Regions from separate parts of the Solibacillus sp. FSL K6-1554 genome, predicted to be linked through region 2. Evidence: riboswitches for the same ligand, from Rfam matches in the RefSeq annotation. Region 2 holds a riboswitch; the other holds the start of a gene.
What was found. Region 2 has a riboswitch for FMN ahead of ribE (riboflavin synthase). Riboswitches for the same ligand answer to the same signal wherever they lie in the genome.
Positions count from the first base shown of each region.

Region 1: it holds a riboswitch for FMN, as region 2 does, so the genes downstream of both, MHB58_RS06335 (ECF transporter S component) here and ribE (riboflavin synthase) in region 2, are expected to answer to the same signal.

Region 1 covers NZ_JBBOSS010000001.1:1,320,337-1,323,765, reverse strand. Annotated here, with positions in the region: gene brnQ (branched-chain amino acid transport system II carrier protein) at 32-1,384, opposite strand; gene MHB58_RS06335 (ECF transporter S component) at 1,562-2,137, opposite strand; FMN riboswitch at 2,382-2,555, opposite strand; gene MHB58_RS06330 (hypothetical protein) at 2,660-3,429, opposite strand, start outside.
Region 2 covers NZ_JBBOSS010000001.1:2,098,475-2,101,903, reverse strand. Annotated here, with positions in the region: gene MHB58_RS10260 (SCO family protein) at 1-27, shown strand, start outside; gene MHB58_RS10255 (hypothetical protein) at 338-532, opposite strand; gene MHB58_RS10250 (VC0807 family protein) at 556-1,239, opposite strand; FMN riboswitch at 1,556-1,693, shown strand; FMN riboswitch at 1,794-1,927, shown strand; gene ribE (riboflavin synthase) at 2,048-2,683, shown strand; gene ribB (3,4-dihydroxy-2-butanone-4-phosphate synthase) at 2,698-3,309, shown strand; gene ribH (6,7-dimethyl-8-ribityllumazine synthase) at 3,325-3,429, shown strand, end outside.

The DNA of each region.
Region 1 (3,429 bases), 780 kb from region 2:
AGGAAATTTTTCCTATTACACACCCATTTTTTTAATTCGTATTTACTTCACCGCTGCGATTCGGAATACATAATCCGATAACAGCTCCAACTACAGCCGGTACAATCCATCCTAAGCCAATTGAATAAAGCGGCAAGTAGTCCGCATAGATCGTTGAAATAGATGACAACAAACTTACTTCAAATGCCGGTACACTACCGATCAATGCATTGTATCCATCAATTATACTAATAAAGAATACCAGCACAATCGCACCTGTAAATACAGGTTTTTTATAGTGAAACAACGGTCCTAAAAGTGCCAGGATTATTAACACAATTGCCAGCGGGTAAAGGAACATCAACACCGGAACCGCATATGTAATAATATTCGTTAACCCAAAGTTCGCAATGATAAAAGAAACAGCACATAGCATCACTACAAATGTCTTATAGCTGATTTTCGGAAACACTTCATGGAAAAACTCACTGCATGAAGTAATGAGCCCAATACTTGTTTTCAAACATGCAAGTACAATAATAATCGCCAACAAAATCGCACCGTATGAGCCGAAGTAATGATCAGCTACAGCCGCAAAAATTTGCCCACCATTTTCAAATGTACCAATAGCGGTTACACTTGATGCTCCCATGTAAGCAATCAGACCGTATATTAGCATCATTAATGCCATTGCAAAAATACCCGATTTCCAAGTCGCTTTTGCAATTTCTTTTTTATCTGTAATACCTGTCCGTTTAATCGCATGGATGACTACAATACCGAACGCAAGTGAAGCAAGTGCATCCATCGTATTATAGCCTTCTTTAAATCCTGTCATAAACGCCTCGTTAATATAAGCCCCAGCAGGCTCAACAAATTTCCCCATCGGAGAAAATAGACTAATTCCGATTAATAAAAATAAAAATATTAAAAAGGCTGGCGTTAAGTATTTTCCGATAATGTCCATTATTTTCGCCGGATTTAACGAAAAGTAAAAAACTATCGTGAAGAAAATAAAACTGAATACCGCTAGCCACAATGTTGCCTGTGAAGGATCGATAAACGGTTCAAATCCAACGACAAACGGTACGGTTGCTGTACGTGGAATTGCAAAAAACGGCCCGATTGTTAAATATAAAGCCAATGCAAAAAACAATCCAAACACTGGATGTACTTTACTTGCCAAATCACGCAATCCATTACTTCCCGACAATCCGATTGCCAGAATTCCTAAAAACGGCAAACCAATTGCCGTAACTAAAAAGCCAATTAGCGCAAACCAATAATTCGTTCCTGCCAATTGCCCCATTTGAATCGGAAATATTAAATTTCCCGCTCCAAAAAACATACCAAACAGCATCGTTCCGATTACTGCATAGGTTGAAAATGGTATTTTTTTGTCCATCATATTCTCTCCCAAGATGTCATTTCATGGTGTTTTAATGAAACGTCCTAATTTTCTTAACAATGTACAATATCATATCAGCCCTATAACAGAATGACAATAGTAATAGTAAATATAAAAGGAGCGGTGTCATAAAGTTAACACTTTTACGACATCGCTCCAAATTTTATTATTTAATTAAGCTAAATATTGTCGGCGCTGATTTTCAATCCATACACGCATTGTACGGTAAAGCATCGTCACGACAACAATCATCATAATTCCTTTGACAATATTAAATGGTAAAATACCCAGTACGATCGTTTCGTACATATTATATTCGAAGCCTAGTAAGTACGTATACAGCGGTAAGAACGCCACATAATTTAATGCTGCCATTCCTAGTGACATAACAACCGTAGAAACCACTAAGCCTGTCATCAACCCTTTTGCAGAAGGGAATTTTTTATAAATATAGTAAGCTGGTAAAATGAATAAGACACCTGTAGCAAAGTTTGCCATATGGCCTACCGGAATTCCTTCAGGAGCCCCTGTGTAAATCCAGTCAAGCACATTTTTGACAAGTTCAACTAGAATACCCGCAACAGGACCCATTGTAATTGCCGCAATCAATGCTGGCACATCACTGAAATCAATTTGTAAAAACACTGGGAACCATGGTAGTGGGAAGTTTAACAACATTAGAACAAATGAAACTCCACTCAGCATTGCGATTGTTACGAATGACCGTAACTTTAAACTTCTTTTTTGCATATAAATCTCTCCTCTTTGCTGATTCCATCTCGCAAGAAGAAAGGACGTATCAAATCATTTCATGAAAAAACCCTTATACTCAAATAGAGCATAAGGGAGAAATAGGCACACTTAAATAAAGGGTCTATCAGTGCATTTGCAGCAATTCCTGATTTTTGTATACGAAAAAATATTCCGCAACAAATAAGGAACTTGAAAATAAGTACTGCAAAGCACGGCATTTTCAAAAAAATGACGACCGTACCTTCACCTTCTCCCATCCAGACTATACTGTCGGCTTTGGAATCGCACCAAATCCTGCACACAAAAGTGGCTCGCGGGCTCGAAAAGTTTGACATAACTTCCTCCAAGTAAATGGTCAGAGGTTATCACTTTTATTACCGCCGGTCGGGAGTTACACCCTGCCCCGAAGATGAATCAATATGAAATTATGTAACAATTACCTTGCTACAATTCTTATTATATATAAAAAAAAGGAATTGTAAAGCCCATTGCTTACAATTCCTAGTAAATTAATTTGGATTATTGAAATTCATAATGGATACGATTTGCAGCAATCGGCTTCTCCACTGGTTTTGTGAAATCAAAACCGCCCCATTGTTCCTGTACAATATTTTCGAATTTGACTTGTTTATCAAAACTTGCCGCTGTCATTATTAACCCTTCAATCATTCGCATTGCTTGTGCAGGCTCGTAATTCTCCAAGTTTAAAGGCTCTTCAAATGTAATCGTAACGACTGATTCAGCGTCTTCAACTTTTAAATATACACCTGGCAATATAACCGTTCTATATATATCGTTCGCTTCCACCGTCATATTTTTGATTGCTTCTTCGACATTTGTAAAGCTCATTCGGAAATTCGGACTTAAATATACCGCCCCATTGCGCATCTGATACATAAAATAATTATATTGAGCGTTCTCATCATTTAATAGAAACGGCTCATTTACATCGCCAATATGATCGAAGTAAATTGGTTTTCCGGAGATATTTTCTATTTGCACTTCCGTATATGCATCACTGAAAGTATCGACAAGTGAACCAAGATAATTCGATAAGGAAGCTGTTCCTGCATCATATTGGTGACCCTCCGGCAATATGTGAACTAGCGTGTTCCCTTCTTCTCGCAATTCACCCTTGTAAGGATGATATTCATTAAACCCGAGCGACTGTTCATCAAGCAACGGACTGAATGTATTATAAAGTTCCAGCTTTGACGGATTTTCTGTACCTGTTTTTTCGGCAACAACTTCATTTGGAATCAATATGCTCACTGGTACGCTTTCTGCAT
Region 2 (3,429 bases):
GCACTCATTGACGAACGTCTAAATTAATAGTGAAATGAAAGATTAACTTGCGAAAAAAGTGTAGCTGCTTTTTAAGCAAGTTTTTTTATGGAGTGAGGGCTTTTCTAATAAAAAATAAACTGTGCTAATAAAACCGCATATTTTCTAATAAGTTGCGGATTTTCTAATAATGGAGCTGGATATGCTAATATCAGTTCCTGATTAGCTAATAAGCACGCCAACTTTTCTAATTTCACCTGCAGAAGTGCTAATATAAATAAATTTCTTCTAATAAAAGTAATCAAAAAAAATGCGAAATGCCGATAATGTAACATTTCGCACCTTGATTATATTCTCGTTAAAAAGTCCCTTTAAATTTCCCGGGTTTTACGACATAGCCTTCAATAATAAACCCGCAATCGGTACAAATAATGTACTCGATATTGCATCCTAAACTTAATTTATTAACAGGTGACATAACACTGTACCCGCTATGTTTTCCTCTACCTAATTCCGTACCGCCACATTTTGGACATTCTTTAATGTTTGTCATCTCCATCACCCTTTCGAAAAAAATTAATCCGCCACAATGTCAAGTTCTGGCAGCTTTTCATCCTTCTTTTCCTGTAAACGATTCGTATATTTTTGAACAATTACGTTGATGTAAAAGAACATCCCCATGACAATTCCGGAAAATACCCAACTTGCTACACGTTTATAAATCAGCATATCCCCATAACTGTCAATTCCGTATTTCCGTAGCAAAAAGACCGTAATTCCTGCCATAACAAGTCCTCGAATAATGAAAACAATCTGGATCAGCTGAAACCATCCGAAAATCCCTTTTTGAAAGAACAAAGCTTTACTGTCCTTTCGTGCATAGCCTTGCAAATATGCAAAATCAATTGCAACATACAAAGGAAAAGGCTTTTTTATAATAAATAAAATTACATAGAGAAATGTGTAAAAAAGACCTAAATAAACATTATTCCAAATCATTTGCTCCGCTGAACCTGACAATAAATCTAACGTAGTACCTATAAGCATCGAGCCTAAAATAAACAAGCCCGTCACATTAAACTGCCGATCCTTAGCAAAGCGGTAAACAGTATAAATTATCCCGGGAACAGTGGACAGCAGCATCGCAGCATAGTCACCAAAAGGCTCTCGGCCAAACTTCCATATTGCATAGGGTAAAGCTGCATAAAACAGTAGTTCTAGAAAGATAAGATATTTATTCGACTGTGAATTATTCGCCATAAAAGCCTCCATTATCGTTAAAAAGGTATTTGTTTTTTATATTACTGAAGATTATCCGACACTATATTTTATTCGAATTAAAACTTAAAAAAAGCAACCAAGCAATGAGAAACAATTAAAATCAGCTTGCAATAACTCCTTTCTATTTTCTGTTATATTATGTATATTATTCTACATATTACCATTAGTAAAGTTTCAAAATATTAATTTGATAGAGGGGTAGATGTAAAAAGATTGAGGGAACAAAAAGTAAGTAAGTGCTAAAATACTATTAGCTTTTTAATTTATTTATGTTACAATAACTTTCAAATAAAATAATTTCCTTCGGGGTCGGGTGAAATTCCCAATCGACGGTGATGAGTTAATCTCTAAGCCCGTGAGCCACTTTTTTGTGTGCAGGATTTTGGTGCAAATCCAAAGCCGACAGTTATAGTCTGGATGGGAGAAGGAATGGCAACACATTTTTAAAATTTTTTGATTTTTAATGTGGTTTTTTGCTATACACTTTTCCTGTCGCGCCTTGTGACGGGATTTTTTTATTTCCAATGAAAAATAATTTCCTTCGGGGTCGGGTGAAATTCCCAATCGACGGTGATGAGTAATCTCTAAGCCCGTGAGCCACTTTTGTGTGCAGGATTTGGTGCAAGTCCAAAGCCGACAGTTATAGTCTGGATGGGAGAAGGAAGCAATGTCAGCAGTTTTTTGAAAATTATCTTCAAAAAGCTTATTTGATGATGCTCAATTTTCCTCTCATCGAACTCCGACTTCAATCGGGGTTCTTTTTTATTATTAAAAAGAGGTGAGCAGGATGTTTACAGGAATCATTGAAGAACTTGGAACGGTTGAAACGATCAGCCAGTCCACACAAGCGATGGAACTAGCCATTCGCGCAAGCAAAATTTTAGAGGATGTCCAACTCGGGGACAGTATTGCCGTTAACGGTGTCTGTTTGACTGTAAAGCATTTCTCGCCAACCGTATTTTTGGCGGATGTTATGCCGGAAACCGTCAAAGCAACCAGCCTCCAGCAATTAGCAGCAGGTATGCCTGTCAATTTGGAACGGGCAATGTCGGCGAATGGTCGTTTTGGCGGACATATTGTATCGGGCCACGTGGATGGGATTGCGACAATTCAACGGAAAAGACCGGTCGCCAATGCAGTTTATATTGATCTGGCAATGGAAAAGCATTTGATTGCAGAATGCATCAAGAAAGGCTCGATTACTGTAGACGGTACGAGTTTAACGATTTTTGAGGTGACAGACACATTCATTACCATTTCCTTAATCCCTCATACGTATGAGCAGACTGTACTAGGCTATAAAAAGCCAGGAGATGTTGTGAACATTGAAACAGATCTAATCGGAAAATATGTAAAAAAACATTTACAAAATCAAACGGGAAGTACGATTACAATGGACTTTTTGCAACGTACTGGATTTTAAAGGAGTGGTGATATATGAATACGATTGAAGAAGCAATTCAGGCATTGAAAAACGGTGAGATTATTATTGTGTCAGATGACGAGAACCGTGAAAATGAAGGGGATTTTCTTGTGTTAGGAGAATTCGCTACACCGGAAAATATTAATTTTATGGCGCTTTATGGAAGAGGGTTAATTTGTACACCAATTTCATCTGCAATTGCAGAAAAGCTTTCCCTTCATCCAATGGTGCAAAGCAATACCGATACATATCAAACGGCTTTTACGATTAGTATCGATCATATCCATACAACGACAGGTATAAGTGCATTTGAACGTTCTAAAACGATGTTAGCATTGCTGGATCCAGCAACAAAACCGGAGCATTTTCATCGTCCGGGCCATGTATTCCCCCTCATTGCAAAACAGGGGGGCGTGTTGGAACGTAGAGGGCATACGGAAGCAGGCGTTGACCTGGCAAAGCTTTGCGGTTCAAATGAAGTCGCGGTCATCTGTGAAATTATGAACGAAGATGGTTCAATGGCCCGCATGCCGCAGCTCGAAAAGCTAGCACAAAAACATAAACTGAAATTTATTACAATCGAAGACTTAGTTCAATATATAAAATTAACTACCGTATCGGTATAAAAAGGAGCAATTAAAATGGGAAAAACATTTGAAGCACAATTAGTCGGAACAGATTTGAAAATCGGAATTGTCGTTGGGCGATTCAATGAATTTATTAATGATAAGTTATTAAGCGGTGCA